One region of the Streptomyces sp. NPDC001728 genome, then DNA from elsewhere that is predicted to be linked to it. Evidence: riboswitches for the same ligand, from Rfam matches in the RefSeq annotation. Region 1 holds a riboswitch; each other region holds the start of a gene.

Region 1 (5,637 bases):
GGGGGACGCAGTTCCAGGAGGAGGTCGCGGGCCGCGGCCACCTGGTGCGTACGGGACTTGGAGCCCGGGTTGTAGAGGGCGAGGACCAGATCGGCGCCGGCGGCGGCGCGCAGCCGGGCCTCGATGACGTCCCAGGGCTTGAGCCGGTCGGAGAGGGAGATCGTGGCGTAGTCGTGGCCGAGCGGGGCGCCCGCCGCCGCGGCTGCGGCGTTGGCGGCGGTCACCCCCGGGAGGACCCGTACGGGAACGTCCGCGTACTCCGGCTCGCAGGCGACCTCGAGGACGGCCGTGGCCATCGCGAAGACACCCGGGTCGCCGCCGGAGACGACCGCGACCTTCCGGCCGCGGCGGGCCAGGTCGAGGGCGAACTCCGCGCGCTCGGACTCGACCTTGTTGTCGGAGCCGTGCCGGATCTGCCCGGGGCGCAGCACCGGCACCCGGTCCAGGTAGGTGGTGTAGCCGACGAGGACGTCGGCGTTGACGAGCGCGCCGCGCGACTCGGGGGTGAGCCAGGGTGCCCCGGCAGGGCCGGTGCCGACGACGACGACCTCGCCCCGGTCCCGCACGGGAGGCGTGGCGTCGATCCGGGAGGGCAGGACGGCCACCGAGAAGTAGGGGACGGACTCGGGGTCGACGGCCGCGAGTTCGCCGGTGCGCTCGCCCGCCATGAAGGCGCGCTCCACATAGCGGGCGTCGTCGAGCCGGCCGGACCGTTCGAGGGCCCGCCGCACGGTGGGGAAGGTGCGGCCGAGCTTCATCACGACCGCCGAGTCGGTGCCCGCGAGACGGGCCGTCAGCTCGTCCTCGGGCAGGGTGCCGGGGATGATCGTGAGGACTTCCTCGGCCTCGCACAGCGGCTCGCCGAGCCGGGCGGCGGCGGCGCTGACCGAGGTGACACCGGGGATGACGGTGGTGTCGTAGCGGTCGGCGAGCCGCTTGTGCATGTGCTGGTACGAGCCGTAGAACAGCGGGTCGCCCTCGGCGAGGACGGCGACCGTGCGGCCCGCGTCGAGGTGGGCGGCGAGGCGGGCCGCGGCCTCCTCGTAGAAGTCGTCGAGGGCGCCCCGGTAGCCGCCGGGGTGGTCGGTGGTCTCCACCGTGAGCGGGTACATCAGCCGCTCCTCGACGTGGTCCTCGCGGAGGTGCTCGGCGGCGATCGAGCGGGCGATGGAACGGCCGTGGCGGGCCGAGTGGTAGGCGACGACGTCGGCGGCGGCGATGGCCTTCACGGCGGCCACGGTCATCAGATCCGGATCGCCGGGCCCGAGCCCGACGCCGTACAGCTTGCCGGTCACGGTCGTGCCCCCGTCGCCCTTCACCCTCATGCCCTCGGTCCCGCTCATGCCCTCGGTCCCGCTCATGCCTGGATCTCCGCTTCGTGAGCGATGGCGTTGATCGCGGCGGCCGTCATCGCGCTGCCGCCGCGCCGGCCCCGTACGACGAGGTATTCGAGGCCGAGTTCCTGGGCGGCCAGGGCGTCCTTGGACTCGGCGGCGCCGATGAAGCCGACCGGTATGCCGAGGACGGCCGCCGGGCGGGGGCCGCCCTTCGCGACCATCTCCAGGAGGTGGAAGAGGGCGGTGGGCGCGTTGCCGATGGCGACGACGGAGCCTTCGAGGCGGTCCCGCCAGAGTTCGAGGGCGGCGGCGGAGCGGGTGGTGCCGAGTTCGGCGGCCAGGCCGGGCACGGCCGGGTCCGAGAGCGCGCAGATCACCTCGTTGTCGGCGGGCAGCCGCTTGCGGGTGACGCCGCTCGCGACCATCTGCGCGTCGCAGAGGATCGGCGCACCGGCGCGCAGCGCGGCGCGGGCGTCCGCGACCACCCCGGGGGAGTACGCGATGTCCTGCACGAGGTCGGTCATGCCGCAGGCGTGGATCATCCGGACCGCCACCTGGGCGATGTCGGCGGGCAGGCCCGCCAGATCCGCCTCGGCGCGGATGGTGGCAAAGGACCGGCGGTAGATCTCCGCCCCGTCCTTCTCGTAGTCGAACATCCTGGTGCTCTCGCTCATCTCGTGTGGGTCGGCAGGGCGCGGGCCGCCGCGACTGCCGCGGTCAGGGAGGTACGGGGGGTGGGGGCGCCGTCCACCAGATAGGTGTCGTCGCCGGTGGCGAGGACGCCGGTCCAGGCGCCGTACGGGTGCCCGCAGCGGCGCGCGCACCCGGAGAAGTGCACGGGCAGCGGCCCGGGGGGCGCGGCGAGGGCGTCCGCCCGGACGTCGGCGAGGGACTTGGCGCACCCGGGGCGTCCGGTGCAGGCGGTGACCCCGGCGCCGGGGGCGTCGGGGCGGGTGATCAGGCCGTGCGACTCCAGCTCGGGGAGTCTCGCGGGGTCGGTGGTGACGACCGCCCCGCGCCAGGGCGTGAGCCGGACCTCGCCGGCGGGCAGCAGGGCCCGCAGCTGGGCGGCGGTCAGCCGGCCGAGCGGGGCGAGGACGTGCAGGGCGTGCTCGCCGAGCGGCCCGGGTGCGGGGGGCGGGGACGCGGGAAGCGGCGATACCGGTACGGGCTCCGCCGGGATCCCGGCCCGTGCGAGGGCTCCCGCCCAGTCGGGTACGTGCCCTTCGGGCAGTTCGCGGGGCCGCCAGGCGCCGTTCCCGGCGGCCTCGGCGGCGTCGAGGAAGGCGAGGGCGGCGGTGAGGGCGGCGCGGACGGCGTCGTCGGCGGCGAGCCGGAAGACCTGCGCGCCGAGCCACAGCAGGACGGTCCCGCCTTCTCCTGCGACCAAGCTCACATCGCCGCCGAGCCCGGCGACGTCTCCGCGCCCGTCGTCGAGGAGGAACAGGAACCGTCCCGAAAGGGACGCGGCCCGGGGTTCGGCGCACAGGGCGGTGTCCAGGGCGCGCGCCCACAACTGCACGTCCGCGTAACCGAGTCCGTCGAGTCCGGAGGCCGGGGAGGCCACGATGTTGCGGACGCGTTCATGGGTGGGGGAGGGCAGCAGCCCCGCCCCGGCGAGAAGCGCCGCGAGCTCCGCCCCACAGCCGTCGTCGAGCCCGCGCAGCTCCGCGTTGCCCCGCGAGGTGATGCTGATCCGCCCGTCACCGAGCGTCTCGGCGGCGTGGGCGAGCGCCTCGGCCTGACGTGCGGTCAACCGCCCGCCGGGCAGGCGCAGTCGGGCGAGCCGGCCGTCATCGGCGGGATGCAGGCGCAGCGCCCCGGGGCAGGCGTCGCCACGGTCCCGTATGCGAGCTTCGCCCGGTTCGGGCGGCGGGGGTGGGGTGGGCGGCATGGCGGCGAGCATACCCACGGGGAACCGGGCGGCCACCGAGTGTGATCCGGCCGACTCCCCGGCTCCCTCCGGCGCGGAGACCGCACGATCTAGGATGCAGATCGGCATGGGGTCCCAGGACCCCGGGGAGGAAGCCCGGTGAGAATCCGGCGCGGTCCCGCCACTGTGAGCCCGTACCAGCGATGGTGCGGGTGAGTCAGGAACTCCTGCCATCCATACGACCACCCGGGGCGCGGACAACCCCGAGGAAGGCCTGCGCTCGCCATGCTTCTGCTGCTGTCGCACTCCGACACCGATCTGCTCAGCGCCCGCGCGGCGACCGCCGGCTCCGGCGGCGGTCCGGTCGAGTACCGCTTCGCCAACCCCTCCCGGCTGCCGCTCGCCGGTCTCCCGGCCCTGCTCGACGGCGCCGACCTGGTCGTCGTACGGCTCCTCGGCGGGCTCCGCTCCTGGGAGGACGGGCTCGACGCGGTCCGCGCCGCCGGAAAGCCGATGGTCGTCCTCAGCGGCGAACAGGCCCCCGACGCCCAGCTGATGGAGGCGTCCACCGTCCCCGTCGGCGTCGCCACCGAGGCGCACGCCTACCTGGCGCACGGCGGCCCCGCGAACCTGGAGCAGCTCGCCCGCTTCCTGTCCGACACGGTGCTCCTCACCGGTCACGGCTTCGAGGCCCCGGCCGCCGCCCCCACCTGGGGGCCCCTGGAGCGCACGCCCCGGACGACCGACGGTCCGACGATCGCCGTGCTCTACTACCGCGCCCACCACATGAGCGGGAACACCGCCTTCGTCGGCGCCCTCTGCGAGGCCGTCGAGGACGCCGGCGCCCGGGCCCTCCCGTTGTACGTGGCCTCCCTGCGCGCCCCCGAACCGGAGCTGCTCGACCGCCTGCGTACCGCCGACGCCATCGTCACCACCGTGCTCGCGGCGGGTGGCACCAAGCCCGCCGAGGCGCAGGCCGCGGAAATGGGGGTGGCGCAAGGCGCCTCGGACAAGGGCGGTGGTGGGCGACGGGCGGGCGAGGAGGCCTGGGACGCGGGCGCGCTCGCGTCGCTCGACGTGCCGATCCTCCAAGCGCTCTGCCTGACTGGTTCGCGCGCCGCCTGGGAGGAGAACGACGAGGGCCTCTCCCCGCTGGACGCCGCGAGCCAGGTCGCCGTGCCCGAGTTCGACGGCCGGCTCATCACCGTCCCGTTCTCCTTCAAGGAGATCGACGAGGACGGCCTGCCCGCGTACGTCGCCGACGCCGAGCGCGCCGCCCGCGTCGCCGGGATCGCCGTCCGGCACGCCCGCCTCCGCCACATCCCGAACGCCGAGAAGCGGCTGGCGCTCGTCCTCTCCGCGTACCCGACGAAGCACTCCCGCATCGGCAACGCCGTCGGCCTGGACACCCCCGCCTCCGCCGTCTCCCTGCTGCGCCGGCTGATCGCCGAGGGGTACGACTTCGGGCCCGAGGCCGACCTTCCCGGTCTGCTCTCCGGCGACGGCGACGAGCTGATCTACGCCCTCATCGAGGCCGGCGGCCACGACCAGGACTGGCTGACCGAGGAGCAGCTCGCGAAGAACCCGGTCCGCATCCCTGCCGCCGACTACAAGCGCTGGTACGCGACGCTCCCCGAGGAGCTGCGCACCCACGTCGAGGAGCACTGGGGCCCGGCGCCCGGCGAGATGTTCCTCGACCGCTCCCGCAACCCGGACGGCGACATCGTCCTCGCGGCCCTGCGGCGCGGGAACCTCCTGATCCTCATCCAGCCGCCGCGCGGCTTCGGCGAGAACCCGATCGCGATCTACCACGACCCCGATCTCCCGCCGTCCCACCACTACCTGGCCGCCTACCGCTGGATCGCCGCCCGCGCCGAGGACGGCGGCTTCGGCGCCGACGCCATGGTCCACCTCGGCAAGCACGGCAACCTGGAGTGGCTGCCCGGCAAGAACGCCGGTCTGTCCGCCGCCTGCGGCCCCGACGCCGCCCTCGGCGACATCCCGCTGATCTACCCCTTCCTGGTCAACGACCCGGGCGAGGGCACCCAGGCCAAGCGCCGCGTCCACGCCACCCTCGTCGACCACCTGGTGCCGCCGATGGCCCGCGCCGACTCGTACGGCGACATCGCGCGCCTGGAGCAGCTGCTCGACGAGTACGCGCAGATCTCCTCCATGGACCCGGCGAAGCTGCCCGCGATCCGCGCCCAGATCTGGACGCTGATCCAGGCCGCGAAGCTCGACCACGATCTGGGCCTCCAGGAGCGCCCGGAGGACGACGGCTTCGACGACTTCCTGCTGCACGTCGACGGCTGGCTGTGCGAGGTCAAGGACGCCCAGATCCGCGACGGTCTGCATGTCCTCGGCGGCGCCCCGGAGGGCGAGGCCCGGGTCAACCTGGTCCTCTCCATCCTGCGCGCCCGCCAGATC
Region 2 (5,637 bases), on a different contig from region 1:
AAGCGGCGGCGGTCGGCGGCCGTCTCCAGCCGGTCGATCTTCTCGACCGAGTCCATCCAGCGGAAGCAGAACTGCGCCTTCTCGCGGATGGAGGGGATCTCCTCGACCGCGTCGAAGGCCGCGGCGCGGTCGTCCGGGTCGGGCAGATAGGTGTCGAGCAGCGTCAGATAGAACTGGACGTGCACCGCCTCCTCGAAGAGCTGACGGCTCAGGTACAGCCGCGCCTCCGGGGAGTTGATGTGCTTGTAGAGCGTCAGCACCAGGTTGTTGGAGACGATCGAGTCGCCCGTCGCGAAGAACGCGACCAGACGGCCGATCATGTGCTGCTCGGCCGGCGTCAGCTTGGCGAGGTCGGCGACATCCGAGTGGAGGTCGACCTCCTCCACGGTCCAGGTGTTCTTGATGGCGTCGCGGTAGCGCTCGTAGAAGTCCGGGTAGCGCATCGGACGGAGGGTCAGCTCGAAGCCCGGGTCGAGGAGGTTCTTCTTCTCGGTACTCATTACTGGCAGGCCTCGCAGGACTCGGGGTTTTCGAGGGAGCAGGCGAGGGCGTCCGCGTCGGGCGTCGCCTGCTGGACGGGAATGGCGGCGGCGGCCGTCGACGCCTGGGCGGCGCGGGCGATCCGGGTCGCCGGGCGGGAGCGCAGGTAGTACGTCGTCTTCAGGCCCTGCTTCCAGGCGTACGCGTACATCGACGACAGCTTGCCGATCGTCGGCGTCTCCAGGAACAGGTTCAGCGACTGCGACTGGTCCAGGAACGGCGTACGGGCGGCTGCCATGTCGATCAGACCGCGCTGCGGGATCTCCCAGGCCGTCCGGTACAGCTCGCGGACCTCGGCCGGGATCCAGGTGAAGCCGGCCACCGAACCGCTGGCGTCGCGGAGCGCGTCACGGGTCTGCGCGTCCCACACGCCGAGCCTCTTCAGCTCGTCGACCAGGTAGGAGTTGACCTGGAGGAACTCGCCGGACAGCGTCTCGCGCTTGAACAGGTTGGAGACCTGCGGCTCGATGCACTCGTAGACGCCCGCGATCGAGGCGATGGTCGCCGTCGGCGCGATGGCGAGCAGGAGGCTGTTGCGCATGCCGACCGCCGCGATCCGCTCGCGCAGGGCCGCCCAGCGCTCCGGCCAGTTGAGCTCCACGTCGTAGTGGTCGGGGTGCAGGACGCCCCGGGCGGTGCGGGTCTCGTCCCAGGCGGGGAGCGGGCCGTTGCGCTCGGCTAGCTCGGCGGAGGCCTCGTACGCCGCCAGCATGATCCGCTCGGAGATCTTCGTCGACAGCGCGCGCGCCTCGGCGGAGTCGAAGGGCAGCTTCAGCTGGAAGAAGACGTCCTGGAGGCCCATCGCGCCCAGGCCCACCGGCCGCCAACGGGCGTTGGAGCGGCCCGCCTGCTCGGTCGGGTAGAAGTTGATGTCGACGACCCGGTCGAGGAAGGTGACGGCGGTCCTGACGGTCTCGTCCAGACGCTCCCAGTCGATGTCCGAACCGACCACGAACGAGCCCAGGTTGACCGAGCCCAGGTTGCAGACGGCCGTCTCGCCGTCGTTCGTGACCTCGATGATCTCGGTGCAGAGGTTCGAGGAGTGGACGACCGTGCCGGGCTCGGCGGTCTGGTTGGCGGTCCGGTTCGAGGCGTCCTTGAAGGTCATCCAGCCGTTGCCGGTCTGGGCCAGGGTCCGCATCATCCGGCCGTACAGGTCACGGGCCGGCATGGTCTTGCGGGCCAGGCCCGCCGCCTCGGCCTTGTGGTAGGCGGCGTCGAACTCGGCGCCGTACAGGTCGACCAGCTCGGGCACGTCCGCCGGGGAGAACAGCGACCAGTCGGCGTCGGCGTTGACCCGGCGCATGAACTCGTCCGGGATCCAGTGCGCCAGGTTCAGGTTGTGCGTACGGCGCTGGTCCTCGCCGGTGTTGTCGCGGAGCTCCAGGAACTCCTCGATGTCCGCGTGCCAGGTCTCCAGGTAGACCGCCGCGGCGCCCTTGCGGCGACCGCCCTGGTTCACGGCGGCGACGGAGGCGTCGAGGGTCTTCAGGAACGGCACGATGCCGTTGGAGTGCCCGTTGGTGCCCCGGATCAGCGAACCGCGGGCCCGGATGCGGGAGTACGAGAGGCCGATGCCGCCGGCGTGCTTCGAGAGCCGCGCGACCTGGTGGTAGCGGTCGTAGATGGAGTCCAGCTCGTCCTGCGGGGAGTCCAGCAGGTAGCAGGAGGACATCTGCGGGTGGCGGGTGCCGGAGTTGAAGAGCGTGGGGGAGGACGGCAGGTAGTCCAGGCGGCTCATCAGGCCGTACAGCGCGGCGACCTCGTCGAGCGCGCGGACCGAGTCGTCCTCGGCGAGACCGCAGGCGACGCGCAGCATGAAGTGCTGCGGGGTCTCGATCACCTTGCGGGTGATCGGGTGGCGCAGCAGGTAGCGCGAGTAGAGGGTGCGCAGACCGAAGTAGCCGAAGCGGTCGTCGCCGGCCCGGTCGATCGTCGCGTCGAGCCGGTCCGCGTGCAGCGCGACGAAGTCGGCGGTGCGGTCGGCGATCAGACCCTCGCGGTGACCGACGGCCACGGAGGCGGAGAAGGCGACGGCGCCCTGGCCGGCCGCCTCCTCGGCGATCGTGATCGTCAGGAGCCGGGCGGCGAGCCGGGAGTACGCCGGGTCCTCGGCGATCAGGCCCGCGGCAGCCTCGGTGGCCAGTTCGCGCAGCTCCGCCTCGTCCGCGACGGCGCTCCGGCCGCGGAGCGCGGCGGCGGCGACCTTGCCGGGGTCGGTGTCGGGGAGATCGGCGGTGAGGTCGGTCAGGGTCCGCAGCAGCACGGTCCCGGGGCCGTCGCTCTCGACCGCGGAAGCCTCGGCGGACGCCGGATCGGCGGGCGCGATGGTCACGTGGGGGCTCTCCCTCGCTCGGCTCGGGGCCGCGGCGGGGGAAGGCGGGCAGGCGGGCACCCGTACGCGCGGGTGCGCCGCGTCCACCGGCCCACTCCGCGAGGCCCGGACGTCTGTGGCACCCGGAACGGACGGACCGGGCGCGCTGTCGTCAGGTCCTCGGACTCACGTCGTACGGATCCGTCGAATCCGTATGAAGCACACCGTTGCGGGACAGTTCCGGATTCGCGCCGGATTCCCCTGCGTCGACAGCGAGGACGAGCATACATGTGGGGGGCGCCGCTCGTGGCACCCCCCACATGTTGTGTCGGTCCCGGGCTCAGAACGCCAAGGCGTAGGTACGCAGGCGGTGGTCGGGGATCGGCTCCCAGTCCCGCTCGGGGGTGCGGACGAAGCCCATCCGCTCGTAGATCCGGTGCGCCGAGACCATCTTCGCGTCCGTGGAGAGCACGATCCGCGCGCACTCCGGCAGGTTCCGCGCCCGGTCCACGCAGGTGCGTACGAGGGCTTCCCCGACGCCCCTGCCGCGGGCCGCAGGAGCGACCACGAGCATCCGGAACTCGGCCTCGCCGGGGACCGCGATGTCCGCCCAGGTGGTGCCGCCGGGGGCGAAGGTCACCCCGCCGATGATCCCGTCCTCGGCGTCGACGGCGACGAGCACCTCGCTCTCGCGCGCCCGCCGGGCGGTGTCGCGCAGCACGTCCAGATAGAAGTCGTCCTCCCCGTGCAGCAGCAGTCCGTCGTTCAGATAGGTCAGCCCGGTGAGGTCACCGAGCTCCTCGTACTCCTCGGGCCGTACCGCCCTGATCGTGAAGTCCATGACGGTCAGTGTGCCCCGGGGCGTACGGAAAGGGGCCCGGGATCTTCCCGGGCCCCTTCATCGCGCGTCCGGGGGTCAGCGCGACCCGGCGCCGACCTTCGGGAGGTCCTTGACCCCGGAGTCGCCGCGGTCGGCCGTGTAGTCCGCCGGGGAGGTCTCGTCGACGCCCTCGGGGGCCTTGACGGCCTTGAGGACGAAGGTCAGGACGACCGTGACGACGACGTTGAGGACGAAGGCGGTGAGGCCGATGTAGCCGATCTCGCCGATGCCCGGGATCTCCGCGGAGGAGCCGCCGAAGTGCTTCTGGGTCGGGCTGGCGACGCCGTAGGCGGCGACCGTGCCGTAGACCATGCCGACGGCCCAGCCGGCGAGCAGCGCCCAGCGGTGGAACCAGCGGGTGAACAGACCGCCGACCAGGGCCGGGAAGGTCTGCAGGATCCAGATGCCGCCGAGTAGCTGGAAGTTGATCGCGACCGTCTTGTCCATGGTGAGGACGAAGACCAGCGCGCCGACCTTCACCAGGAGGGAGACCAGCTTGGAGACCTTGGTCTCCTGGGCCGGGGTGGCGTCCGGTTTGATGAAGTCCTTGTAGATGTTGCGGGTGAAGAGGTTGGCCGCGGCGATCGACATGATCGCGGCCGGGACGAGCGCGCCGATGCCGATCGCGGCGAAGGCGACGCCCGCGAACCAGTCGGGGAACATCGTCTCGAACAGCTGCGGGATCGCGAGCTGGCCGTTCTTCACCTTGATCCCGGCGGCGATCGCCATGAAGCCGAGCAGCGCGAGCAGCCCCAGCATCAGCGAGTACAGCGGCAGGATCGTGGTGTTGCGGCGGATGACGTCACGGCTCTTCGACGACAGGGTCGCCGTGATGGAGTGCGGGTACATGAACAGCGCGAGCGCCGAACCGAGTGCGAGGGTCGCGTACGTCCACTGGCCGGCCTCACCGGGGACGAGCGCGCCGCGCGGCTTGCCGGTCGCCGGGTTGGTCTGCGCGTACGCCTCGCCCGCCTTGGCGAAGATCTCGTCGAAGCCGCCCAGCTTGATCGGGATGTAGATGATCGCCACCGCGATGACGATGTAGATCAGGGTGTCCTTGACGAAGGCGATGAGCGCCGGGGCGCGCAGACCCGAGGAGTACGTGTACGCCGCGAGGACACCGAAGGCGAGCAGCAGCGGCAGGTCCTTGATGAACCAGTGGGTGTTCTCGCCGCCGCCGACGCCCATCACGTCCAGGACGGCCTGGATGCCGACCAGTTGGAGCGCGATGTACGGCATGGTGGCGAGGATGCCGGTGACCGCGACCGCGAGCGACAGACCCTTGGAGCCGAAACGGCCGCGCACGAAGTCCGAGGTGGTGATGTACCCGTGCTTGTGCGAGACCGACCACAGGCGCGGCAGGAAGGTGAAGATCAGCGGGTAGACCAGGATCGTGTACGGCACGGCGAAGAAGCCGGCCGCGCCCGCCGCGTAGATGGCCGCCGGGACGGCGACGAAGGTGTACGCGGTGTAGAGGTCGCCGCCGAGCAGGAACCAGGTCACCCAGGTGCCGAACGACCGTCCGCCCAGGCCCCATTCGTCGAGGCTCTGCTCGTTGTCGGCCTTGCGCCAGCGCGCGGCCAGGAAGCCCATGACCGTGACGGCCACGAAGAAGAAGACGAAGACGCCGAGCGCCACGCCGTTCACGCCGTCCTTCATCGCGCGTCACCTCCCTTGCGGGCACGCTGGTCCAGCTGCCACAGCTTGTACGCGATCATGGTGAGCGCGGTCGAGATGAGCACCCAGAGCATCTGGTACCAGTAGAAGAACGGGATGCCGATGAAGAGCGGCTCGGTCTTGGCGTAGGAGCCCACCCAGAGCATCGCCACGATCGGTGCGATCAGGCAGAGCGCGATCACCACCCTCATGGGGGTGACGGTGGGTTGTCTCCCTTGTGTCGCTT
Region 3 (5,637 bases), on a different contig from region 1:
GTGTCGCCGACGAGGAGGTCCCCGGTCGCCACGGTCTCCTCGGTGCCGTCGCCGAGGAGGCGGGTCGCGGTGGTCGGGGCGAGGTCGAGCAGTCCGCGCACCGAGTCGGCGGTACGGGCGGTGGCCACCGCTTCGAGAGCGCCCGAGGTCGCGAAGATGACGATGAGGAGGGCCCCGTCGAGCACCTGCCCGATGGCGGCGGCACCGAGGGCGGCGACGACCATCAGCAGGTCCACGTCCAGGGTTTTGTCCTTGAGCGCCTTGAGGCCCTCCTTCGCGGGTTCCCAGCCGCCCGCGAGGTAGGCCGCGGCGTACAGGGGTCCCCAGGTCCACGCGGGCGCGTCGAGGAGGTACAGGGGGAGGGCGGCCAGGAAGAGGACCAGGGCGGCCAGCGCCCAGCGGGCCTCCGGCAGCGCGAGGACGCGGGTGCGGCGGACCGGCGGCGTCGTCACGGCGGAGGGCCGGGCGGGCTCGGTCAGGGTGGAGACCATGGCGGAAGGAGTCCTTCGGGGGAGGGGGCGTACGCGCTCACCCACGGGAGGGTTCGTACCGTCCCACCGTACAGGAATACTTGAACATCCATTCATGTGTTCATTTCCGTAGGATGACGTCCATGGGCCACGGAGCGAACACCACGGACGACGGCACACCCGCGCGCACCCGCCTGACCCCCGAGAACGCGCAGCAGGTCGCCACCACCCTCCAGGCCCTCTCCACACCGTCGAGGCTCCTGATCCTGGCCCGCCTGCGCGAAGGGCCCTGCGCGGCGACCGAACTCGCGGACGCCGTCGGCATGGAGCAGTCCGCCTGCTCCCACCAGCTCCGTCTGCTGCGCAACCTCGGCCTCGTCACCGGCACCCGGCAGGGCCGCTCCGTGGTCTACGCCCTGCACGACGACCATGTCGCCGGCCTCCTCGACCAGGCCCTCCACCACGTGGAGCACCTCCGCCTCGGCGTGACGGACCCGGCCGCCGGGGTGCGCGGGGCGTAGCCGGAGCGGGCGGACAGGCCGGAGGTCCGCTCGTGGTCCCCCGAGAAGGCCGGGCCGTCCCGTCGTGGTGACCGGAAAGAAGGCGGGGCGTGCGGCGATCACCGCCACAACCGGGCGCCCCCTCACTAGAGTCGGTACCGAGTCGACATTTTCTGTCAGCCTCACCTGGAGGTACCGATGCGCATGCTCATCAACGTCCCCGAGACCGTCGTCGCCGATGCCCTGCGCGGAATGGCCGCCGCGCATCCCGAGCTCACCGTCGACGTGGAGCGCCGGATCGTGACGCGGCGGGACGCGCCCGTCGCGGGGAAGGTCGCCCTGGTGTCCGGCGGAGGGTCCGGGCACGAGCCCCTGCACGGCGGGTTCGTGGGGCCGGGGATGCTCGCTGCCGCCTGCCCCGGAGAGGTCTTCACCTCCCCCGTGCCCGACCAGATGGTGCGGGCCGCGGCGGCGGTGGACAGCGGCGCCGGGGTGCTGTTCGTCGTCAAGAACTACACCGGGGACGTCCTGAACTTCGAGATGGCCATGGAACTCGCCGAGGACGAGGGCATCCAGGTCGCCAAGGTCCTCGTCGACGACGACGTCGCCGTCACGGACAGCCTGTACACGGCGGGCCGGCGCGGCACCGGCGCCACCCTCTTCGTGGAGAAGATCGCGGGCGCGGCGGCCGAGGAGGGCGCCCCGCTGGAGCGGGTGGAGTCGATCGCCCGCCGGGTGAACGAACGCTCCCGGTCCTTCGGCGTGGCTCTCGCCGCGTGCACCACCCCCGCCAAGGGCAGCCCCACCTTCGACCTCCCGGAAGGCGAACTGGAGCTGGGCGTCGGCATCCACGGCGAACCCGGACGCGAGCGGCGGCCGATGATGACCTCGCGGGAGATCGCGGACTTCGCCGTCGACGCCGTCCTGACGGACCTGCGCCCGTCGGGGCCGGTGATCGCCCTGGTGAACGGGATGGGAGCGACCCCGCTCCTCGAACTGTACGGATACAACGCCGAGGTGCAGCGGGTGCTCGGCGAGCGGGGGGTGCCGGTGGCCCGGACCCTGGTCGGGAACTACGTGACCTCGCTCGACATGGCCGGCTGCTCGGTGACCCTGTGCGAGGTGGACGAGGAGCTGCTGCGGCTCTGGGACGCGCCCGTGCGGACGCCTGCGCTGCGCTGGGGCCGGTGAGCCGGGGCATGGAACAGTCCGGAGAGACGGGAGAGGCGGACCGGATGGGCGACGGCACGGACACCTTCGGCGCGGACTTCCTGGTCCGCTGGCTGACCCACCTGGCCGAGGCGGTCGACCGCGAGGCGGACCGGCTCACCGAGCTGGATTCGGCCATCGGCGACGCCGACCACGGCGCCAATCTCAAGCGCGGGTTCGCCGCCGTGAGCGACATCCTCGCGAAGGAGCCGCCGACGATGCCGGGCGCGGTGCTCACCACCGCCGGACGGCAGTTGATCTCCACGGTCGGCGGCGCGTCGGGGCCGCTGTACGGCACGCTGCTGCGCCGTGCGGGCAAGACGCTGGGCGACGGCAAGCGGGTCACCCGGGCCGAGTTGGCGGAGGCCCTCGGTGCCGGTGTGGCGGCGGTGTCGCAGCTGGGCGGGGCCCAGGTGGGCGACAAGACGATGCTGGACGCCCTCGTGCCGGCCGTGGAGGGGCTGCGGGAGTCGTACGGTGCCGCCCGTACGGCCGCCGAGGCGGGCGCCCTCGCGACCGTACCCCTGAGGGCCCGTAAGGGCAGGGCCAGTTACCTCGGCGAGCGGTCGGTGGGCCACCAGGACCCGGGGGCGACGTCCTCGGCCCTGCTGTTCGCGGCACTGGACGAGACGGCGGGCGCGGAGGCCTCGCGTACGGAGACGGCGGACCCCGCGGCATCCCGTACGGAGGCGGCGGGCGCCGAGGCCTCTCGCGCCGGGGGGGCGTCATGAGCGGCGGGACCCCGGCCGGTTCCGTCGGCATCGTGCTCGTCTCGCACAGCGCCGCCGTCGCGACGGCGGTGGCCGAGCTGGCCCGGGGGCTCGCCGGCGGCGGCGACCTGGCGCCCGTGGCCCCCGCGGGCGGGACCCCGGACGGCGGACTGGGCACCAGTTCCGAGCTGATCTGCGAGGCGGCGAAGGCCGTCGACCGGGGCGCCGGAGTGGCGGTCCTGGTCGATCTGGGCAGCGCCGTGCTCACCGTGAAGGCGCTGCTCGCCGAGGGCGACGAACTGCCCGGGGGTACCCGCCTGGTGGACGCGCCGTTCGTCGAGGGCGCGGTCGCCGCCCTGGTCACGGCGAGTGCGGGCGGGGACCTCGACGCGGTGGCCGCGGCGGCCTCGGAGGCGTACGCCTACCGCAAGGAGTGAGTGCGCGGAGTGACCGAGAGGCCGCACCGGGTGGCGACCGTGTTGTGATCCAGCAGGTCAACGCACTAATGTCGCAGGGCCTTGGTGTACGGGAAACCGGTGAAGTACCGGTGCGGCCCTCGCCACTGTGATCGGGAGGTCCGGCTCCACCCCCGCGGGGAACACCCTCGGGGAAGCCACTGGACCGCGTCGGGAGACCGTCGTGGTGTGGGAAGGCGGAGACCGGACTGCATGACCGTCAGCCAGGAGACCGGCCAGGGTGCGTTGTCCATCCACGAGGTGCTGGAGAGGGTCTCCCAACCATGCATATAGCCGAGGGGTATCTGCCCCCTGTGCACGCCGCCGTCTGGGGCGTCGCGTCCGCGCCGTTCGTCGTCCACGGGGTCCGCGCGCTGACCCGCGAGGTGCGGTCGAATCCCGAGTCCACCCTGCTGCTCGGCGCCTCAGGCGCCTTCACCTTCGTCCTGTCGGCACTCAAACTGCCCTCGGTGACAGGGAGTTGCTCACACCCGACCGGTACGGGTCTGGGCGCCATCCTCTTCCGGCCGCCGATCATGGCGGTCCTGGGGACGATCACCCTGCTCTTCCAGGCGCTGCTGCTCGCGCACGGCGGCCTTACCACGCTCGGCGCGAACGCCTTCTCGATGGCGATCGTCGGCCCCTGGGCCGGTTACGGGACGTACCGGCTGGTACGCCGCCTCGGGGCGCCGCTGATGGTCGCCGTGTTCTTCGGCGCGTTCGTCGCCGACCTCTCCACGTACTGCGTGACCAGTGTGCAGTTGGCCCTGGCCTTCCCCGACCCGGGCAGCGGTGTCCCCGGCGCGCTGGTGAAGTTCGGCGGCATCTTCGCCGTGACGCAGATTCCGCTCGCGGTGAGCGAGGGCCTGCTCACCGTCCTCGTGATGCGGCTGCTCACGCAGTCCAGCAAGGGTGAACTGGTCCGGCTCGGCGTCCTCGCCGGGCGCCGGACGGACCGGCACGAGGAGGCGGCCTCGCGATGAGCAGGAACGCGAAGATCAACGCCCTGCTGCTGCTCGTCGTCGCCGCGCTCGCGGTGCTGCCGCTCGCGCTGGGGCTCGGGGACCACAAGAAGGAGCCGTTCACCGGCTCCGACGCGGAGGCGGAGACCGCGATCACGGAACTCCGCCCGGACTACGAGCCGTGGTTCAGCCCCTTGTACGAGCCGCCGTCCGGAGAGATCGAGTCCGCGCTGTTCGCCCTTCAGGCGGCCGTCGGCGCGGGCGTCCTGGCGTACTACTTCGGTCTGCGGCGGGGGCGCAGGCAGGGGGCGGAACGCGCGCAGGCGGAGGCCGAGGCGGCCGTGGAGGAGGGGGCCGCCGCCCACGGGCACGGCGCCACTCCCCCGCACGACGACCCCGCCGCCGCGCCCCCGCGCGAGGCCCCCGACGGGCAGGACGCGTAGCCGCCGATGCTGCCGATCGACGCGGCGGCGCACAGCAGTCGCTGGCGCCGCCGTCATCCCGCCGAGAAGGCGCTGCTCGGCTTCGGCCTGACCTTGTGCGCCGTCGGTCTGCCGCCGTGGCCGGGCGCCGTGCTCGTCGCGGCGACCACGCTCACGGTCCTGCTCGGTCCGGCCGGTGTGCCGGGCCGGGCCCTGTGGCGGGCCTTCCGGGTGCCGCTCGCGTTCTGCGTCACGGGAGCCGTTCCGCTGCTCTTCGAGGTCGGCGGCGCCCGGGGGCTCGTCGCGTGGGCGCCTGGCGGGCCCGCGCAGGCGGGCGGGCTGCTGCTGCGGACGGCGTCGGCCTCGCTCGGGGTGCTGCTGTTCGCGTTCACGACGCCGGTGTCGGACGTCCTGCCCCGGCTCGTACGGGCCGGGGTGCCGGCGCCGGTGGTCGACGTGGCGCTCGTGATGTACCGGATCATCTTCCTGCTGCTGGACTCGCTGGCCAAGATCCGGCAGGCGCAGGCGGCCCGGCTCGGGCACACCACACGGGCGGCGACCTGGCGGTCACTGGCCGGTCTCGGCGCGACGACGTTCGTCCGGGCCTTCGACCGGGCGCAGCGGCTGCAGTCGGGGCTCGCCGGGCGGGGTTACGACGGGACGCTGCGGGTCGTGGTGCCCGCGTGTGCGGTGTCCCGCCGGTTCCTCGCCGCCTCCGGCGCCCTCCTCGCGGGGCTCGTCGCCCTCACTCTCGTACTGGAAAGGTTCCTTCCGTGACGTCTTCGCCGCCCTCCGCTCCCGTCGTCGAGCTGGTCCGCGCGGGTTTCGCCTACGAGGACGGTCCCGCGGTCCTCTCCGGGGTGGATTTCGCGGTGGCGGAGGGGCGCGCGGTCGCGCTGCTCGGCCGCA
Region 4 (5,637 bases), on a different contig from region 1:
GGGTTCATGGTCCCGACGAGCAGGAAGCGGGCGGCATGCCGTACGGAGACACCCTCGCGCTCGACGTGGGAGGCCCCCATGGCGGCGGCGTCGAGGAGATGGTCGATGAGGTGGTCCGAGAGCAGGTTGACCTCGTCGACGTAGAGGATCCCCCGGTGCGCGGCGGCGAGCAGCCCCGGCTCGAAAGCCTTCACGCCCTCGGCGAGCGCCTTCTCGATGTCGAGCGCGCCGACGAGCCGGTCCTCGGAGGCGCCGACGGGCAGCTCGACCATCCGCGCGGGCCGCTCGGCCCCGGGCGCGTCGTCGTGCGGCCCGTCCGGGCACGCCGGGTCGGGCGAGGCCGGGTCACAGCTGAACCGGCAGCCCGCGACCACCGGAACGACGGGCAGCAGTTCGGCGAGCGCGCGGACGGCCGTGGACTTGGCGGTGCCCTTCTCGCCGCGCACGAGGACACCGCCCACCGCGGGACTGACGGCGTTCAGCAGCAGCGCCAGCCGCAGGTCGTCCATGCCGACGACGGCGGTGAACGGATAGCGGGTGCTCATCGGGTGATCGCTCCTTCGCTCGGTGTGTCTGCGGGTCCTGGGGTCCTCACGGCGCACCCGGCGGCACGAACGGCAGCCCCGACGGGGCCCCCTCCTCGATCAGCCGCAGCAACGCGTCCGTGTCCGCGTGTTCCTCGATCAGGTCGCCGAGCCGGTCGAGCTGCTCCTCCCGCAGCGTCCCGAACGACGTGTCGGGAGCCGGGACGAACCGCCGCCCCGCCGCCGTCGCGACCTCCCGCAGGAACGCCCGCCGGAACCCGTCGCCCTCCAGCGAGCCGTGCCAGTGGGTGCCCCACACGGAGCCGACCCGGCAGCCGTCCAGGAACGGCTCACCGCCCAGCACGTCCGCGACGCCGTGGTGGATCTCGTACCCCTCGACCCGCTCCCCGAGGGCCTCGCCGACCGGCCGGGCGAGGGTCTTCTCGACCCCGAACCGCACCCGTACGGGAAGCAGGCCGATCCCGTCGACCACACCGGCCCTCGACTCGACCTCGTCCTCGATGCGCTCGCCCAGGGCCTGGAAACCGCCGCAGATGCCGAGCACCGGCCGGCCCTCGGCCGCGCGCCGGACGAGGGCGTCCGCGAGCCCCCGCTCGCGCAGCCACGCGAGCGCCTTCACCGTCCCCCGGGTCCCCGGCACGACGACCAGGTCCGCGTCGACGAGCTCCTCCGCCCGGTCCACGAACCGCACGACGACACCCGGCTCGGCGGCCAGCGCGTCCACGTCCGTGAAGTTGGACATCAGCGGAACGGCGCAGACGGCGACCCGCAGCACGTCCTCACCGACCGGCGGTGCGACGACCGACTCGCGGACGGTGCCGCGCAGCGACACCCGCAGGCCGTCCTCCTCGTCGATGCCGAGCCCGTGCGCGTACGGCAGGACGCCGAGGGCCCGGCGCCCGGTGAGCCCGTGCAGCATGTCGAGCCCCGGTTCCAGGAGGGTGACGTCACCCCGGAACTTGTTCACGAGATAGCCCGCGACCAGCGACTGGTCCTCGGGCGAGAGCAGCGCCGTCGTCCCGAAGAACTGGGCGAAGACCCCGCCCCGGTCGATGTCCCCGACGACGACCACGGGCAGCTTCGCGGCCCGTGCGATGCCCATGTTCACGATGTCGGTGCGCCGCAGATTGATCTCGGCCGGACTGCCCGCCCCCTCGCAGATCACTGCGTCATAGGTGCCCCGGAGCTCCTCCAGGCACGCCATCACCGGCTCGAAGAGGGTCTGCTGGCGTCCCCCGTGGTAGCCGCGGGCGCTCATCTCCCCCACCGGTTTGCCCATCAGGACGACCTGGCTGGAGCGGTCGCCGCCCGGCTTGAGCAGCACCGGGTTCATCAGCGCGGTCGGCTCGACGCGGGCGGCCTGTGCCTGCATGGCCTGCGCCCGCCCGATCTCGGCGCCCTCGCGCGTCACGAAGGAGTTCAGGGACATGTTCTGTCCCTTGAACGGCGCGACCTTGATTCCCCGCCGGACCAGCCAGCGGCAGATGCCGGCCGTCACGACGCTCTTGCCGGCGTCGGACGTGGTCCCGGCGACGAGCAGCCCCCCACCCCTCATGCGTTCCTCCGCTTCAGCGCGCTCGCGATCATCCGGCCGCCCACACAGGCGGCCAGGGTCAGTCCGGTGACCCGGCGGGACAGCCGGACCGCCCGGTCGATGTCGGTGACCTCGACGGGCCGCCCCCGCCCGTTCAGGACGGGCCGGTGCTCGGTCCTTCCGGCGTACGAGAGGGTCCCGCCGAGCCGTACGCCGAGCGCGCCCGCGAAGGAGGCCTCGACGGGGCCCGCGTTGGGGCTCGGGTGCTTCGCCGCGTCCGCCCGCCAGGCCCGTGCGGCCCCGCGCGGGTCCCCTCCGGCGAGCGTCGCGGCCACGGCCGTCAGCCGGGCGCCGGGCCAGCCGGCCAGGTCGTCGAGGCGGGCGGAGGCCCAGCCGAAGCGGCGGTGGCGGGGGGACTTGTGGCCGACCATGGCGTCGAGGGTGTTGACGGCCCGGAAGGCGACGAGGCCCGGCACGCCCGCGACCGCGCCCCAGAAGAGGGCGCCGACCACGGCGTCGGAGGTGTTCTCGGCGACCGACTCGACGACCGCGCGGGCCATCGCCGGTCCGTCCAGGGAGTGCGGGTCGCGCCCGCACAGGTGGGGCAGCCGTTCCCGGGCCACCTCCAGGTCCCCGGCGGCGAGGGCGCCGCCGATCGCGCGGGCCTCCCGCCCCAGGGTCGTACCGCCGACGGCGGCCCAGACGGAGGCGGCGGTGAGGGCGATCGAAGCGGCCGGCCGGTTCCGTACGGTCCGGGCGGCGAGCGCGCCGAGGGCGGCGGTGGAGCCGGCGCAGACGGCGGTGTGCAGGGCGCCCCAGCCGCGGTGGTCGTGCCACAGGGCCCGTTCGACCCCGGCGGCGGCCCGGCCGAACGCGGCGACGGGATGGCCGCGGCGGGGGTCGCCGACGAGCAGGTCGAGGGCGAGGCCCGCGGCGGCGCCGTACGCGAAGACGGCGGTGGCGCTGGAAGGTCTGGGGCTGCGGCCGGGCATGGCGCTGTGTCCTCACTCAGGGTCCGCGCCCTGGATCGACGTGACCGGCGGCGAGAGTTCCTGACTCCCGGACCCTTCGGATCCGGTCACAGTGGCGGGACCGCGCCGGATTCGCACCGGACTTCCTCTACTGCCTCCGTAATGGCCTCGGCAGTCCACCACGGCCCGAGAACAGCCGTCAACTCACCCTTGACCTGCATCGCGTCACTGTGCGAAGCGCCACAAACACGACAGCCGGGCGGCCCGCACGCGAGGTGCGGACCGCCCGGCCGTCGTGTTTTGCGGACCGTCAGGCGACGATCAGGTAGATGCCGTACGCCACGGCCGCGAGGCACAGGGCGAAGCAGGCGTAGGCGCCGGTGCGGGCCAGGGCGGCGGAGCCTCCCTGAGCGGCGGCCCGCTCCTGCTTGGAGAGGCCGATGATGCCGAGGGTGAAGAGGCCCACCAGGGCGACGGTCGCCACGAGGCTGACTCCGAAGACGGAGCCGAGGGCTGCCCAGTCGATCTTCATGTCGTTCGTTCCTTACACCGCTGCGGCGGGGGCCGGGGGAGCGCTCGGGTCGGTCGGGGCCGGCGCGGGGATGGTGGTCTTGAGGTCCTCGTCGCTGACGGCGGCGACGGAACCGGCCGGCGGCGGCGGGATGACGGCCGCGATGGCGGTGGTCACCACACCCGCGGGCTCGGTCTCGGCGTCGAGGTCGTCGGCGGTGACGTTGTGCTGGTCGACCGGCTTGCGGCGGGACAGCGACCAGATGACGCCGGAGCCGGCGATCAGCAGGACCGCGACGGCGGCGATGCCCCAGGGGCCCTGCTTGGTGAGGAACTCGGCACCGGCGCCGACCAGGGCCGCGGCGGGCAGGGTCAGACCCCAGGCGACGAACATCCGGGTCGCGGTCGACCAGCGGACGACACCGCCCTTGCGGCCGAGACCGGCGCCCATCACGGCACCCGAGCAGGACTGGGTGGTGGAGAGGGAGAAGCCGAGGTGCGAGGAGGCCAGGATGACCGTCGCGGCGCTGGTCTGGGCGGCGAAGCCCTGCTGCGGCCGGAGGTCGGTGAGGCCCTTGCCCATGGTGCGGATGATGCGCCAGCCACCGAGGTAGGTGCCGAGGGCGATCGCGATGCCGGCGGAGACGACGACCCAGAGCGGCGGGTTGGCGCCGGGGGCGACGACGCCCTGGGTGACCAGGGCCAGGGTGATGATGCCCATCGTCTTCTGGGCGTCGTTGGTGCCGTGGGCGAGGGAGACGAGACCGGCGGAGGCGATCTGGCCGACCCGGTAGCCCTTGGCGGTGTGCTTCTCGTCGGTCTTCGCGCCGATCCGGTACGTCAGCCGGGTGGCCAGCATCGCGGCGAGACCGGCCACGATCGGCGCGGCGACGGCCGGGATGAGGACCTTGGTGACGATCGTCGGGCCGTTCACGGCCGACCAGCCGGCCGACATGACCGCGGCGCCGATGAGACCGCCGAAGAGGGCGTGGGAGGAGCTGGACGGCAGTCCGAGCAGCCAGGTCAGCAGGTTCCACAGGATGGCGCCGACCAGCGCGGCGAAGATCACCTCTGTGCGGATGCCCTCTTCGTTGATGATCCCGCCGGAGATCGTCTTGGCGACCTCCACGGACAGGAACGCGCCGACGAGGTTGAGCACGGCGGACATGGCCACCGCCGTCTTGGGCTTCAGCGCACCGGTCGAGATGGTCGTGGCCATCGCGTTGGCGGTGTCGTGGAAACCGTTCGTGAAATCGAACACGAGAGCTGTCACGACCACAATGGCGAGCAGCAGCGTGATGTGTTCCATTTACCCAGGCAATCGTTTGGCGTCAGTGGCCAGTCGAACGTAGGCAACCTGGGTGAACGGAAGGTGAACTGGGTCGGGCGCTGCGGTGTCTCCATCCGGTGTCAAGGCATTCCGCTTACGGCTCCGGCGTACCGGCCGTCCACGATGCGGGCACCCCGCAACCCCGGGTAATCCGGGCGGACACCGGGCACATGCGACCTGACCCGGTTCGCCCCCCGCCACCCGGTTCCGCTCCCCGGACCGCGTCATCCGGACGGGGGACCCCGACCGAGGAGACCCATGTCACTCCCCGGGGGGCCTCCCCGGGACGCCCCGGCCCCCGCCCCACCCCCCGGCCGGGTCCGTCCGGTGGCAGCCCGCCCCCACCGTGCCGAGACTGGGAGCGTGCGCCCGGCTACAGCGACGGCAGCGGCCGTCACCACTCTGATCGGTGTCGGCGCGGTCGCGATCGCGGCCGGCCGGTACGCCAGCGACGTCGCCCTCAGGGCGCCGTCCGGACGACCCCTGCCCGGGGACCCCAGACTGACCGTGCACGCCACGGACCCCGAACGGATCACCCTCACCCGCAGCCTCGCCTCGCTGCGCCCCGGCACCTACGGGATCGAGGGCCACGGCCTGCACGCCGTCGTCGGCCCCGTCCTCGACCGGGTCCCGCACACCGCGGACACCGTCGTCCGGCGCCTGGAACGGGTCGAACTCGGGGTGTTCGGCCCCGGCGCCCGCGTCCGGTTCACCCCCCAGCTGCACCGAGGCACACCGATCACCGCC

What was found. Region 1 has a riboswitch for cobalamin ahead of cobN (cobaltochelatase subunit CobN). Riboswitches for the same ligand answer to the same signal wherever they lie in the genome.
Region 2: it holds a riboswitch for cobalamin, as region 1 does, so the genes downstream of both, ABT154_RS03460 (ribonucleoside-diphosphate reductase subunit alpha) here and cobN (cobaltochelatase subunit CobN) in region 1, are expected to answer to the same signal.
Region 3: it holds a riboswitch for cobalamin, as region 1 does, so the genes downstream of both, ABT154_RS19460 (energy-coupling factor ABC transporter permease) here and cobN (cobaltochelatase subunit CobN) in region 1, are expected to answer to the same signal.
Region 4: it holds a riboswitch for cobalamin, as region 1 does, so the genes downstream of both, ABT154_RS07580 (cobalamin biosynthesis protein) here and cobN (cobaltochelatase subunit CobN) in region 1, are expected to answer to the same signal.

What each region holds. Positions count from the first base shown of each region.
Region 1 covers NZ_JBEOZK010000001.1:206,791-212,427, reverse strand. Annotated here, with positions in the region: gene ABT154_RS00975 (precorrin-2 C(20)-methyltransferase) at 1-1,325, opposite strand, end outside; gene ABT154_RS00970 (precorrin-8X methylmutase) at 1,358-2,011, opposite strand; gene ABT154_RS00965 (ferredoxin-like domain-containing protein) at 2,008-3,243, opposite strand; cobalamin riboswitch at 3,328-3,457, shown strand; gene cobN (cobaltochelatase subunit CobN) at 3,496-5,637, shown strand, end outside.
Region 2 covers NZ_JBEOZK010000002.1:122,195-127,831, reverse strand. Annotated here, with positions in the region: gene ABT154_RS03465 (ribonucleotide-diphosphate reductase subunit beta) at 1-500, opposite strand, end outside; gene ABT154_RS03460 (ribonucleoside-diphosphate reductase subunit alpha) at 500-2,875, opposite strand; cobalamin riboswitch at 3,009-3,140, opposite strand; gene ABT154_RS03455 (GNAT family N-acetyltransferase) at 3,195-3,695, opposite strand; gene mctP (monocarboxylate uptake permease MctP) at 3,771-5,393, opposite strand; gene ABT154_RS03445 (DUF3311 domain-containing protein) at 5,390-5,602, opposite strand.
Region 3 covers NZ_JBEOZK010000012.1:54,436-60,072, forward strand. Annotated here, with positions in the region: gene ABT154_RS19435 (heavy metal translocating P-type ATPase) at 1-491, opposite strand, end outside; gene ABT154_RS19440 (ArsR/SmtB family transcription factor) at 614-991, shown strand; gene dhaK (dihydroxyacetone kinase subunit DhaK) at 1,169-2,161, shown strand; gene dhaL (dihydroxyacetone kinase subunit DhaL) at 2,206-2,910, shown strand; gene ABT154_RS19455 (PTS-dependent dihydroxyacetone kinase phosphotransferase subunit DhaM) at 2,907-3,326, shown strand; cobalamin riboswitch at 3,392-3,599, shown strand; gene ABT154_RS19460 (energy-coupling factor ABC transporter permease) at 3,629-4,327, shown strand; gene ABT154_RS19465 (energy-coupling factor ABC transporter substrate-binding protein) at 4,324-4,749, shown strand; gene cbiQ (cobalt ECF transporter T component CbiQ) at 4,756-5,505, shown strand; gene ABT154_RS19475 (ATP-binding cassette domain-containing protein) at 5,502-5,637, shown strand, end outside.
Region 4 covers NZ_JBEOZK010000003.1:472,102-477,738, forward strand. Annotated here, with positions in the region: gene ABT154_RS07570 (putative cobaltochelatase) at 1-545, opposite strand, end outside; gene ABT154_RS07575 (cobyric acid synthase) at 592-2,100, opposite strand; gene ABT154_RS07580 (cobalamin biosynthesis protein) at 2,097-3,071, opposite strand; cobalamin riboswitch at 3,107-3,246, opposite strand; gene ABT154_RS07585 (hypothetical protein) at 3,361-3,582, opposite strand; gene ABT154_RS07590 (inorganic phosphate transporter) at 3,595-4,869, opposite strand; gene ABT154_RS07595 (alpha/beta hydrolase) at 5,254-5,637, shown strand, end outside.